One region of the Zobellella denitrificans genome, then DNA from elsewhere that is predicted to be linked to it. Evidence: predicted binding sites of a transcription regulator. Region 1 holds the regulator's gene; the other holds the start of a gene.
What was found. Region 1 encodes MetJ, which represses methionine synthesis genes. Its sites were predicted from a motif close to AGANNTCTAGANNTCT; they were not measured.
Positions count from the first base shown of each region.

Region 1 (7,135 bases):
CGGTGAGGGTTTCGAGGTGGGCGAAGTCGTTCTCCTGTTCGGCGTTGCCGGCGGGCAGCGCCTGCAGCAGCAGGCCGGCGGCGAGCTGCTGGCCGGCATGGGTGTCGGTGAACAGCCAGATGCGGGTGGCCAATTGCTCCGACTGGGCGAAGTAGTTTTCCAGGCTCTTGCCGAGGGAGTCGGCGCTCAGCTCCACTATGCCCTGGTAGCGTTCGCCCTCGTCGGGAGTGATGGTGATGGCCAGGTAGCCCTTGCCGACCAGGTCGGCAAGCTGGTTGCTGTCGGGCACCAGCCCTTCCCAGCGGGCCACGCCGCGCAGCTGTTGCCGGTGGTCGCCGTTGACCACCGCCAGTTTGACCGGGCCGTCGCCCTGCAGCTGCACCGTGATGTGGCCTTCGAACTTGAGGGTGGCGGTGAGCAGGCTGGTGGCGGTGAGCAGTTCGCCCAGCAGGCGCTGCACCGGCGCCGGGTAGGCCTGGGCGGCCAGGATCTGGCGGAAGCTCTGCTGCAGTTGCACCAATTCGCCGCGCACCTGGTGGTGGTCGAACAGATAGCGGTGGAGTTGATCGGTCTTGGTCATAAGGGATCCTGTATGCTGGCTCAGTCGCCTTGTTTGATTTTAAGCAGGGTGCGCCTTTCCTTCTTGTCCGGCCGGCGTTCGGGGCTGGGCGCGAACTGGGTGTTGAGCTTGCGGGCCTCGGCGTTCTGCTCCCGCTTGCGCAGGCTCTCCGGGGTTTCCCGGTACAATTGCTGGGCGATTTCCGCCTTGCTCCGGTGCTCGGACAGCGCCAGCACCACCACTTCCTTCTCGTCGTGGCCCTGGCGCAGGCGGATGGTGGCACCCACTTCCATCATCTTGCTGGGCTTGGTGCGCTGGCCGTTGTAGTGCACCTTGCCGCCGTCGATCATTTCCCGGGCCAGGCCGCGGGTCTTGTAGAAGCGGGCGGCCCACAGCCATTTGTCCAGCCGGACGGACAGTTTTTCTCCGTTCATTGCACGCGCTCCCATGGAAACCGAAGCCGGATTATACCAGATGCCCCGGCCGCCGGAGTAGAAAGGGGTGGCAAAAGCATGCTCATGGCCACTTGCGGGCAGACGTTTTTCCCCAGTTGCGATAACCTCTGAATAACGGGTGAACATAACGACGGAACAGGCATGGCGGACGACAAACAGAAACCAGAGATACTGCATACGGAACTGGTGGCCGAAAGCCGCCTGTTCAAGGTGGAATCGGTCCATCTGAAGTTCAGCAACGGCGTGGAGCGGGTCTACGAGCGCATGCGCGGCAGCGGCCGCGGCGCCGTGATGCTGGTGCCGCTGCTGGACGACGAGACCCTGCTGTTGATCCGCGAATATTCCGCCGGCACCCACAGCTATGAACTGGGTTTTCCCAAGGGGTTGATCGATCCGGGAGAAGACGCCCTGGAGGCGGGCAACCGGGAGCTGATGGAGGAGATCGGCTACGGGGCCAGGGAGCTGACCCACCTCAAGCAGGTGACCCTGGCGCCCGGTTATTTTGGCAGTCGCATGGATATTTTGCTGGCACGGAATTTGTATCCCGAACAGCGCGAAGGGGATGAGCCGGAGCCGCTGGAAGTGGTGCCCTGGCCGCTGGGCCAACTGGATGAGCTGATGGCCCGGCCCGACTTCAGCGAGGCGCGCAGCATCTGCGGCCTCTTCCTGCTGCAGGACTGGCTCAATAAAGAGGAGTAACCATGGATATCACTGCCTTGCTGCCAGGCGTCAAGGCGGCGGCCCGGGAGGCGGGCCGACGCATACTGACGCTGTACGACAGCGGCCACTACCAGGCTGAGCACAAAGACGACGACAGCCCGGTCACCAGCGCCGATCTGGCGGCGCACGCCTACCTCGACCAGGCCCTGCGCCGGCTGGCCGACATTCCGGTGCTGTCGGAGGAAGGGGGCGACATTCCCCTGGCCGAGCGCCGCCGCTGGCCGCGCTACTGGCTGGTGGATCCGCTCGACGGTACCCAGGAGTTCATCGCCGGCAGCGGCGACTTCTCCACCATGATAGCGCTGATCGAGCAGGGCCGGCCGGTGCTGGGGGTGGTTTATGCCCCGGTGCAGGATCTGATGTACTACGCGGTGCACCAGCATGGTGCCTTCAAGGAGGCGGAAGGCCGCACCGTGCGCATCCGTGCCCGCCATCACGACCGGCAGGCGCCGCTCACCGGCCTGTGCATCGCCATCAGCCGCCGGCAGGACGTGGACTGGGTGCGTTCCCGGCTGAGCACCAGCCTGGACTACCGGCTGGTGCCGCTGGGCTCGAGTTCGCTCAAGTCCTGCCTGGTGGCGGAAGGGGCGGCCGATCTCTACATCCGCATCGGCCCCACCGGCGAGTGGGACACGGGCGCGACCCAGTGCATAGTGGAAGAGGCGGGGGGAAGGATCCTGGATCTGAACCTGGACCGGCTCAGCTACAACCTGCGCGACAGCCTGATCAACCCCAACTTTATCACCCTGGGGGACGAGGGCCTGCCCTGGCGGCAGATACTGGTGAAACGGGGATAGCGCGGTGCGGCGTCAGCCTTCGTGGTCGGCGCCGTAATCTTCGATTTCGATGCCCAGCTCGGCCATGATGTCCCGGGCCCGGGCGGGGATCTGGTCGGGCACGTCCTTGCGCAGGTCGTCGTCCTGGGGCAGGGGCTGGCCGGTATAGGCGTGCAGGAAGGCCTCGCACAGCAGTTCGCTGTTGGTGGCGTGGCGCAGGTTGTTGACCTGGCGGCGGGTGCGCTCGTCGGTAAGGATTTTCAGCACCTTGAGCGGGATGGAAACGGTGATCTTCTTGACCTGTTCATTTTTCTTGCCGTGCTCGGCGTAAGGGCTGATATAGTCGCCGTTCCATTCAGTCTTCATTATTCACCCGTCGTAAGGTTAAAAAGCCGAAGGGATTGTAACCCCTACATTTTTTATTGGCAATCCAACCACAAAGCCTTGTGGACGTCCGGAAGGCTTGACGGCTTTTTTGTGCTGGGTTACTGTGCGCGTCTTGGAAATTCCGGATCATCAGGCTGCCAGCGTGCAAAGGAGAGGACATGCCCGACTACCAGACCCAGACTTACGCCGTTCGTACCGGCATCGACACCGATACCCAGCATGGTGCCGTGGTACCGCCGGTCTACCTCACCAGCACTTATTCGTTTGCCGATTATAACCAGCCGCGCCAGTTCGACTACACCCGTTCCGGCAACCCTACCCGACAGACCCTGATCGAGGCCCTGACCAAGCTGGAAGGCGGCGCGGGGGCGGCGGTCACCTCCACCGGCATGGGCGCCATCAACCTGATCATCACCTCCCAGCTGCAGGCCGGCGATCTGCTGCTGGCGCCCCACGACTGCTACGGCGGCAGCCACCGGCTGTTCAACTCCCTGGCGCGGAAGGGCAACTTCCGGGTGGAATACGTGGATCAGAACGACCCCGCCGCCCTGGCCGAGGCCCTGGCCAGAAAGCCGAAGATCCTGTGGATTGAAACCCCGTCCAACCCGCTGCTGCGGGTGGTGGACATCGCCGCCCTCTGTGCCGCGGCGAAAGACATCGGCGCCCTCTCGGTGGTGGACAACACCTTCCTGTCGCCGGCGCTGCAGCAGCCGCTTGCACTGGGCGCCGACCTGGTGGTGCACTCCACCACCAAGTACATCAACGGCCACTCGGACGTGCTGGGCGGGGCCGTGGTGGCCGCCGATGCCCAACTGGCCGAGGAGCTGCGCTGGTGGGCCAACTGCCTGGGCCTGACCGGCTCGCCCTTCGACAGCTACCTGACCCTGCGCGGCCTGCGCACCCTGGGTGTGCGCATGCGCCAGCACTGCGAGAACGCCGAGGCCCTGGTGGCCTACCTGCAGGGCCGGCCCGAGGTGAAGGCGGTGTACCATCCCAGCCTGCCCGGCAATCCCGGTCACGAGGTCGCCGCCCGCCAGCAGTCCGGCTTCGGCGCCATGCTCAGCTTCGAACTGGACGTGGACGAGGCGGGCATGAGGGCCTTTTTGCAGCAGCTGCAGCTGTTCACCCTGGCCGAGTCCCTGGGCGGGGTGGAGAGCCTGATCGCCCACCCGGCCACCATGACCCACGCGGCCATGACCGAGGAGGCCCGCGCCGCCGCCGGCATCAGCAACCAGCTGCTGCGGGTGTCGGTGGGGATCGAGGACGTGCGCGACCTCATTCACGATTTAGACAATGCATTCAAGGCGTTAACCAAGTAAATGACCATGCTCCAGAACGACACCGGCGGCCAGCGTCGTCCGGTCCACAAGTTTGGCGGCAGCAGCCTGGCCGACGCCGCCTGTTTTCACCGGGTGGCCGGCATCATCCACAACCTGGCCCAGCCCGACGCCCTGATCGTGGTGTCGGCGCCGGGCAAGACCACCAACCGGCTGATCGAGCTGCTCAGCCTGTTCACCAGCGGTGACAGCGCGGCCCCCGAGGCGCTGGAGGGCCTGCACGGCTTTCAGCGCAGCCTGATCGAGACTACCCTGGACGAGGCCGGCGCGGCGCCTCTGCTGGCGGCCCTGGACGACGACATCCAGACCATTGCCGCCGTGCTGGAAAGCCAACGGCTGGACGATTACCAGCGCAGCCTGATCCAGTCGTTCGGCGAGGTCTGGTCTTCCCGCCTGCTGGCCCGGCTGCTTGCCGGTCAGGGCCTGCCGGCGGCCAGCCTGGACGCCCGCCGCTTCCTGCTGGTGTCCGGTTCGCCGGTGCAGGTGGACGAAGTCGAGTCCCGCCGCCGCCTGGGTGCGATCCTGGCCGGGCACCAGGACCAGATCCTGGTGGTGACCGGCTTTATCGCCGCCGACGCCGAGGGGCGTACCCGGCTGCTGGGGCGCAACGGCTCCGACTTCAGCGCCACCCTGCTGGCGTCCCTGGCCGACAGCAGCCACGCCACCATCTGGAGCGACGTGCCCGGGGTGTTCAGCGCCGATCCGCGGCGGGTGAAGGAGGCGCGGCTGCTGACCCGGCTGTCGCTGCCGGAAGCCGCCGAGCTGGCCCGGCTGGGTTCGCCGGTGCTGCACAGCCGCACCCTGGGCCCGGTGGCCGCCAGCCGCCAGCAACTGATGCTGCGCTGCAGCTACCACCCGGACGACGGCCATACCCGCATACTGCGCCAGCCGCAGCGGGCCCAGGGCGCGCGCATCGTCACCGCGGTGGACGATACCGTGCTGCTGGAGATGAGCATTCCCGCCCGCTATCAGGAGACGGTGGACGCCCTCACCGACTGGCTGACCCGGCGCGAGCTGGCGCCCCTGGCCTGCAAGCGCCGGCCCGAGCGCCGGCTGTGGCAGATTGCCTATACCCGGGAGCAGGCCGAGCAGGCCTTCTCCCTGCTCAGGGATCACCAGCCCGCGGGCAGCTTCGAGGGGCTGCAACTGCGGGAAGGCTTCTCCCTGGTGGCCCTGGTGGGCAAGGGCGTGACCGCCCAGGCCGAGCAGTGCCTGCACTTCTACCACGCCCTCAATGAGCAGCCGCTGGAGTTCATCCAGCCCGCCGGCAACGGCCTGAGCCTGGTGGCGGTGGTGCGCAAGGTGGTGCTGGATCCGCTGCTGCTGCGCCTGCACCAGAGCCTGTTCAGTCGGCCCAGGCGGGTCGGGCTGGTGCTGTTCGGCCGGGGCAACATCGGCCAGGCCTGGCTCAGGCTGTACCGGGAGCAGAAGGCGCGGCTGGAGCAGGAGCTGAACGTGCAGCTCAGCCTCTACGGCGCCTTCGACTCCCGCGGCGGCATGTTGGCCAGCCAGGGCCTGGAGGTGGAGCAGGTGCTGAACGACTTCCAGCCCAGGTCCATCGTCTGGCCCGACTGGCTGGAGGATCTGGAGGAGCACGGCTTCGACAGCCTGGTGGCCCTGGACTTCACCGCCTCCGAGGCGCTGGTGCAGCACTATCCGGCCCTGGTGCAGCGCCATGTGCACCTGATTGCCGCCAACAAGCACGGTGGGGCGGCGGAGCAGGCGTTCTACCTGCGGCTCAAGCAGGGCCTGGCCGAGCACAGGGTGCAGTTTCTCAGCAACGCCACCGTGGGCGCCGGCCTGCCGGTGCAGACCGCCATCCACCAGTTGCGCCACTCGGGCGAGCAGATCCGCGCCATCAGCGGCCTCTTCTCCGGCACCCTGAGTTGGCTGTTCCAGCACTTCGACGGCAGCCAGCCCTTTTCCGAGCTGGTGTTGCAGGCCTGGCAGCAGGGCCTGACCGAGCCGGATCCCCGGGAGGATCTGAACGGCCAGGACGTGAAGCGCAAGCTGGTGATCCTGGCGCGGGAGGCGGGCTTCGACCTGGATCCGGCCAAGGTTCGGGTCAGCAACCTGGTGCCCGAGTCCCTGGCGGCGCTGGACAGGGAGCGCTTTATCGACCGGCTGGACGAGCTGGACCAGCCCCTGGCCGAGGCCCTGGCCCAGGCCCGGGAAGAGGGCGGGGTGCTGCGCCACGTGGCCCGCTTCGATGCCCAGAGCGGCGAGGCCAGCGTGGGGCTGGAGGTGGTGGCCGGCGAGCACGCCTTCGCCCACCTGCGGCCCGGCGACAATGTGTTCGCCATCGAGACTCAGCACTACCGCCAGAACCCCCTGGTGATCCAGGGCCCCGGCGCCGGCCGGGAAGTGACCGCCGCTGCCATGCAGGCGGATCTGTGGCAGTTGCTGACCACCCTGTAAACAAGGAGGCTCCCGCAAGGGAGCCTCCTTTTGCAGAAACGTCCATTATCCGATTTTCCCGGATCTGCCCCTGCCAACACGGCTGCTTAACGGTGGTCACTTCCGTTCTGGTGGTCCATGACCTATTGCACAGGGCTCCCGCTTTTCGGGCATGACAACAGAGCTTCCGTAGCCGGCGCTTCAGCCGCCGGTGAGCCCAGCACAGGGCCTGTCGGTACCCTGCCGTTTGCAGCCTTGCGCCACCTGAAGGGGCGCCTACAGACGCTATCCCGATTAAGGGGGCCATCACGTACTCCGTCAGACTCAGCCAGGCCAAGTCCTGCATCTGCTTTTTCCTTATCTCCACCCGGCCCGTTTTTCTCCTGAATCCTTTTTTCACAACACCGGGTTATCTTGTTTTTTCAATGGGTTGACCCGAGTTTTCCGGTTCCGGCAGGGAGTTTGTGAGAGTGTGCTCACATTATTTTTCACATTCATTTGTGA
Region 1 is NZ_CP012621.1:3,850,741-3,857,875, reverse strand. It holds gene hslO (Hsp33 family molecular chaperone HslO) at 1-580, opposite strand, end outside; gene hslR (ribosome-associated heat shock protein Hsp15) at 601-993, opposite strand; gene nudE (ADP compounds hydrolase NudE) at 1,156-1,713, shown strand; gene cysQ (3'(2'),5'-bisphosphate nucleotidase CysQ) at 1,716-2,531, shown strand; gene metJ (met regulon transcriptional regulator MetJ) at 2,544-2,876, opposite strand; gene metB (cystathionine gamma-synthase) at 3,056-4,216, shown strand; gene metL (bifunctional aspartate kinase/homoserine dehydrogenase II) at 4,217-6,652, shown strand.

Region 2 (7,135 bases), 990 kb from region 1:
CGGCCGCGGCCAACAGCCCCAGGGCCACGGCGCCCCAGTCCTTTTTGGCGCGGATCTGCTCCACCGCCAGCACGGTGAACAGGGCGGTGAGGGCGAAGTCCAGTCCCTGCAGGCCGGGGGGCAGGCCCCGCGCCAGCAGCACCCCGGCCAGGGTGCCCAGCACCCAGTAGCCCTGGTTGAACAGCGTCACCAGCAGGGCGGTCTTGCTGTCCTTCACCTGGCCGGAGGCGCTGAGCAGGGAATAGGTTTCGTCGGTGATGCCGAAGATAAAGTACGGGCGGCCGAGGGCGCCCTTGGGCAACAGGTGATAGAGCGACAGGCCGTAGAACAGGTGGCGGAAATTCACCAGCAACGCCGCCACCGCCAGATCGATCCAGCCGATGCCCGCCGCCAGCATGCCCACCGCCAGGTATTGCAGGGCGCCCGCATAGACCAGCACGCTCATCAGCGGCGCCCAGTACCAGCTCAGGCCCGCATCCACCCACAGCACCCCGAATACCGCCCCCAGGGGCAAATAGCCCATCATCACCGGCAGGGTAAGCGGCACCACGCCGCGCCACGTATCCATGATTCTCGCCCCAATACCTTATAAAACATTAGAAACTAAGGGATTGACCGAAGCTTGGCAAGGCATTGGCTTGTTTTTACAGCCGTTTTATCGGCAGGCGCCAAACGGCACATTTTTTAGGCAAACGGCTTTTATTCGGTGCAACAATTATATAACCTTCTGGTCTGACCTGTATGGAGACACGGTGATGCTGAACCCCTTGCGCTGGTGGCGGACCGCCTTTCGTCCTCGCCACCCCATGACCGACGACCAGGAGCGGCTGACGGACACCCTGCTGTTCTTTTCCTTTATCGCCCTGCTGGTGGGCGGCTACAGCCTGCTGAAGTGGGCCGGCCACGGCCACGGCGCCCTGATGCTGACCTCCAGCCTGCTGATGGCGCTCGCTCTGGCCTGCGCCGGCTGGCTGCGCCTGGGCGGCAGTCCCGGCGGCGCCATGCACCTGGCCATGGCCGGCATGGTGCTGCACGCGGTCAACATCATCTGGCAGTCCGGCGGCCTCGGCCAGTCCACCCAGCTGTACTGGCTGCCGCTGCTGATGATGCTGTGCTTCCTGATGGGGCACCGCCGCCAGGCCCTGCTCTGGTGCCTGCTGCTGCTGGCCGCGGTGGTGGCCCTGGTGGCGTTGCCGCTGCTGGAAGTGTCCCTGCCCCGGCTGCAACTGAACGAGCGGGCCCGGCGCATCGAAACCTGGTCCGGCTTCTTGCTGCCCATGGTGTTGCTGATGATCGCCCAGTACCACACGGTCCGGCTGCGCGACAGCGCCATCGACCACGCCCTGAACGCCCGCGCCCAGAGCGAGCGGGCCGCCCGGCTGGCGGCCGAGGGCAAGGCGCAGCTGGGCCAGATGCTGAGCCAGGCCGACCACAGCGCCGGCGAGCTGGTGAGCGCCGCCGGCGAGCTGGGCCGCACCTCGGGCCAACTGGGACGGGCGGTGGCGGAACTGAACCAAGGCAGCCACCACCAGGCCGAGGCCGCAGGCCGGATGCAAAGCCAGTTGGCCGAACTGCATCAGGCCCTGGAGCGTGCCGCCAGCTTCGTGAGCGAAGTGACCCATCGTTCCGCCAGCGCCGGCAAGCGGGCCGATCAGGGCAACCAGGCCCTGGCCGAGTGCGTGACCGCCATCCACCGCATCCAGGCCCGCCACCAGGACATCGACGCCACCACCAGCCTGATCACCCATATCGCCGAGCAGACCAACCTGCTGGCCCTGAACGCCGCCATCGAAGCGGCCCGCGCCGGCGAGCACGGCCGGGGCTTCGCGGTGGTGGCCCAGGAGGTGCGCGAGCTCTCCACCCGCAGCAACGAGTCCGCCCGCCAGATCCGCGAGCTGCTGGCCAGCAGCCATCAGGAGGTGAGTAACGGTGAGGCGGTGATCCAGGGTGCCACCCAGGCCCTGTCCGGCATACTGGCGCTGGTCAAGGACATCGGCCGGGATATGCAGGAGCTGAGCGCCCTCACCCGCAGCCAGCATCAGGCCCTGCACGCTCTGGGCCAGGCCGGCGACGCCGTGGCCGCCGTGGCCGGGCAGACCCTGGCCACCAGCCGCCAGATGGCCGCCTATGAAGCGGACTTGCAGGGCATTACCCGATTGCTGGAAAGCCAGTCCAAAGGGCTGGCCAGCATAGTGCGGGAGGGATGAAGAGGCTGTCCGACGGTGGTACCACCATCAGCCATGGCCGCCGTGACAACGTCAATTAGCTAGCATCACTGACGCATCCAGATGGCTGGACATGCTTGACCTGTATCGGCGACATTTAAACAATGAAAATAATAATATATTTTCAATAAATCATGAATTATATTCATGATTTATTGAATACTAAAGACCGGAGTCAAGTTATGCTGGAGCGGTTTCACCTTGAAGTACTGGCAGCCATAAAAGAGCAAGGAACCTTAACCCAGGCGGCTGAATCGTTAAATTTATCCCAGTCCGCATTGAGTCACAGCATCAAAAAATTAGAAGGCCAGATCAAAACACCCGTTTGGCAAAAAGAAGGTAGAAACTTGCGCCTTACCGATGCGGGTGAACGAATCTTGACTCTTGCCAATCGGGTATTACCGCAATTTAAACACACTGAACTGCTATTGCGTCAGATAGCGACTGGCGAAATGGGTTCACTGCGCATCGGCATGGAATGCCACCCTTGCTATCAATGGCTGTTAAAAGTGATTGAACCTTATCTTGAAAAGTGGCCAAACGTTGACATTGACGTGAAGCAGGAATTTCAGTTCGGTGGTCTGGGCGCCCTGCACAGCTACGAGATAGATATCCTCGTCACGCCTGATCCCTTGTATACACCAAAGGTGACCTTTATACCGGTATTTGACTATGAACATAGACTCGTCGTTTCGGCAGCTCACCACCTTGCCATGCAAGACTCGATCATGCCTGAACAGCTGAGTGAAGAAGTGTTATTTAGCTATCCGGTAGAGCCTGAGCGGCTGGATATTTACAGTCAGTTTTTAAATCCCGCAAAATGCACGGTCAAAAAACACAAGACTATCGAAACGACGGAAATCATGTTGCAAATGGTGGCAGCAGGAAGAGGCGTCTGTGCATTGCCTGGCTGGTTAGTGGATGAATTCGCCAAAACAATGGCCATTAAAAGCCTCCGGTTCGGTAAACATGGGATTAGAAAACAGATTTTTTTGGGAATACGAAAAGGCGAAGAACAGGTTAACTACCTGAGTGATTTCATTGCTCAGGCTCAGCAGGCCAGATGATCACGCTGCTTTTTCATTCAAACGCTCTCCTCTCTTAAATTATACAGCCGCCGCCCCCGTCAGGTGTTGCAACATCAGTAACGGGCGGCCGTATCCTGCTCGTTACACACCTAAATAACTGATCCTAATAGTGCTACATCGACCGGGCCCCGCACGCAGACACGCCATGAACCCATCCCTGGGGGCTCCGCCGCGCCATCCCTGGTGCGGAGGGTCTGCTTAGCGGAACCCGGTCGTTGCCGACAGTGATCTACTATTCGGAACAGCTATTTAGCTGGCCCCACGTTTACAGGCATCGCCGACGTTGCTCGACGCAGCTGCGTCGAGCAACGTCGGCATACCGCTTGCCCTGGTGGGCCTAGGCTTACCACCAATCATGAAAAAGTTGCATCTATTCATGAGATAAAATCACTTTTGCTCATGTAATGACCCCTGTATAACATAGCCATGCTCAGCTCTAGACATCTGGACTTCCAGACAACAGACAATCATCAAGCCCAGAAAGAGCAATAAACAGATTCAGATTTTAGTACGGGAAATGGGGTGCCAGGACATTATGAATAACGAATTTAAATTTACCATCAACAGCATTGCTTTCGATGAAAACTATCAGCCCTCTGACAGTACACGCATTACCACCAACTTTGCTAACCTGGCCAGAGGAGAGAGCCGCCAGGAAAACCTGCGTAACGCCTTAACGATGATTAACAATCAATTTAACTCCTTGGCTAACTGGGATAATCCGAAAGCGGATCGCTATTCAGTTGAACTTGAAATCATTTCCGTTGACATGGAGATTGATCACGAAGGTAATGGCCAAAGTTTCCCTACTATCGAAATATTGAAGACGAATATCGTCGATCACAAAACCAAAAAACGCATTGAGGGCATTGTAGGTAATAATTTTTCCTCGTACGTGCGGGATTATGACTTCAGCGTGCTGCTGTTGGAGCATAACAAGGATAAGCCCGGTTTCAGCATTCCGGAAAACTTTGGCGATCTGCACGGCAAACTTTTTAAATGCTTTGTGAATTCCGATGCCTACAAGCAGAACTTCACTAAACTGCCTGTGATATGCCTCAGTGTTTCCGATAACAAGACCTATCATCAAACTGAGAACCATCACCCCATATTGGGTGTTGAGTACCTGCCCAATGAATCATCCTTGACTGAGCAGTACTTCAAGAAGATGGGGTTGAAGGTTCGCTATTTTATGCCACCCAATAGCGTTGCGCCTCTGGCTTTTTACTTCTTTGGTGATTTGCTTAATGATTACAGCAATCTTGAGCTTATCAGCACCATCAGCACGATGGAAACTTTTCAAAAGATTTACCGACCCGAGATTTACAACGCCAACTCGGCAGCAGGAAAATGCTACAAACCGGATTTGAAGAACCGGGATCACTCATTAACTCAAATTGTTTATGATCGAGAAGAGCGTAGCCAGTTAGCGATTAAGCAGGGAAAACTTGCTGAGGAGAACTTCATCAAGCCATACCAGTCTATCCTTGAGCAATGGTCTGCCAATTACGCTTTATAATCAACGAGAATATAACGGTATTTATCATGAAAAAATTATTACCCACTTCAACCGCGGGCAGTTTACCCAAACCTTCCTGGCTTGCACAACCTGAGACACTTTGGTCACCCTGGAAATTGCAAGAAGAGGAGTTGATTGAGGGTAAACACGATGCTTTGCGTGTGTCGTTGCAAGAGCAGCAACAAGCAGGCATTGATATTGTCAGTGATGGCGAGCAAACGCGCCAACATTTTGTGACTACGTTTATTGAGCACCTCAGCGGTGTTGACTTTGAGAAACGTAAGACCGTTAAAATTCGTGATCGCTATGATGCGAGTGTACCGACGGTCGTTGGTGCAGTCAGCCGCCAGAAGCCGGTTTTTGTTGAAGATGCCAAGTTTTTACGTCAGCAAACCAGGCAACCCATCAAATGGGCCCTGCCGGGTCCCATGACCATGATAGACACGCTTTATGATGATCATTATAAAAGTCGCGAAAAGCTGGCCTGGGAATTCGCCAAAATACTCAATCAGGAAGCCAAGGAATTAGAGGCAGCTGGCGTTGATATTATCCAATTTGATGAGCCTGCATTTAATGTGTTTTTTGATGAGGTAAATGACTGGGGGATTGCTGCTCTAGAAAGAGCGATTGAAGGCCTTAAATGTGAAACCGCCGTACATATTTGCTATGGTTATGGCATCAAAGCCAATACGGACTGGAAAAAGACGTTAGGCTCCGAGTGGAGACAATATGAAGAAGTCTTTCCCAAACTGCAAAAGTCCAATATCGACATCATCTCATTAGAATGTCACAACTCCCGCGTCCCAATCGAGCTGCTTGAACTCATTCGAGGTAAAAAGGTGATGGTCGGGGCCATTGATGTTGCAACCAACACCATCGAGACGCCAGAGGAAGTCGCCAATACCCTACGAAAAGCACTTGAGTTTGTAGATGCCGACAAGCTCTACCCTTGTACCAACTGTGGCATGGCCCCCTTGTCTCGTCGAGTAGCAAGAGCCAAGCTCAATGCCTTAAGTGCAGGTGCAGAAATCCTCCGAAGAGAACTCTCGGCCCAGGGCGCTGCTTCCTGAATCGATGAGCTATCTGCCTCGGCCCCGAGCATGTGAGTAGCTCATTCGGCTTGACGCAGAAATAATACAAAAAGGGAGCCGAAGCTCCCTTTTTTATCGTTGACAGTCAGTCTGCAACGGCTTACAGCGCTTTCAGGATATTGTCCACGCTGTCTTTGGCGTCGCCGAACAGCATGACGCTGTTTTCGCGGAAGAACAGCGGGTTCTGCACCCCGGCGTAGCCGGTGTTCATGGAACGCTTGAACACCACCACCTGCTGGGCCTTCCACACTTCCAGCACCGGCATGCCGGCGATGGGGCTGGCCGGGTCTTCGTTGGCGGCCGGGTTGACGGTGTCGTTGGCGCCGATCACCAGCACGGTGTCGGTGTCGTCGAAGTCATCGTTGATCTCGTCCATTTCCAGCACTACGTCGTAAGGCACCTTGGCCTCGGCCAGCAGCACGTTCATGTGGCCGGGCAGACGCCCCGCCACCGGGTGGATGCCGAAGCGCACCTTGACGCCGGCCGCGCGCAGCTTGGACACCAGATCCGCCACCGGGTACTGGGCCTGGGCCACCGCCATGCCGTATCCGGGGGTGATGATCACCGAGCTGGAGTTCTTCAGCATTTCGGCCACGTCCTCGGCGTTCACCTCGGTGTACTCGCCGTCTTCCTCTGCACCGCTGCTCACGGCACCGTCGGAGCCGAAGCCGCCGGCGATAACGGACACGAAGGAGCGGTTCATGGCCCGGCACATGATGTAGGACAGGATGGCACCGCTTGATCCCACCAGGGCGCCGACGACGATCAGCAGGTCGTTGGAGAGCATAAAGCCCGCCGCCGCCGCGGCCCAGCCGGAGTAGGAGTTGAGCATGGAGATCACCACCGGCATGTCGGCGCCGCCGATGCTGGCCACCAGGTGCCAGCCGAAGGCCAGGGCGATCAGGGTCATCACCAGCAGGGCGAAGGTGGAGCCTTCCACCTTGACGAACCAGATCAGCAGCAGGGCGGACACCACCACCGCCAGCAGGTTCAGCTTGTGGCGGTGCGGCAGCATCAGCGGCTTGGAAGAGACCAGGCCGCGCAGCTTGCAGAACGCCACGATGGAGCCGGTAAAGGTGACGGCACCGATGAACACGCCGAGGAAGACTTCGGTGTTGTGAATGTTCAGCATGGCGCCGAACATCTCTTCATGGTCGATGTAGGTGTTATAACCCACGAACACCGCCGCCAGGCCCACGAAGCTGTGCAGTA
Region 2 is NZ_CP012621.1:663,768-670,902, reverse strand. It holds gene AN401_RS03170 (AzlC family ABC transporter permease) at 1-568, opposite strand, end outside; gene AN401_RS03165 (methyl-accepting chemotaxis protein) at 756-2,207, shown strand; gene AN401_RS03160 (LysR family transcriptional regulator) at 2,408-3,292, shown strand; gene AN401_RS03155 (DUF1852 domain-containing protein) at 3,849-4,832, shown strand; gene AN401_RS03150 (methionine synthase) at 4,859-5,902, shown strand; gene pntB (Re/Si-specific NAD(P)(+) transhydrogenase subunit beta) at 6,024-7,135, opposite strand, start outside.
Region 2: AN401_RS03155 (DUF1852 domain-containing protein) is a predicted target of MetJ. The motif match lies at 3,752-3,767, and genes of this name have one in related genera.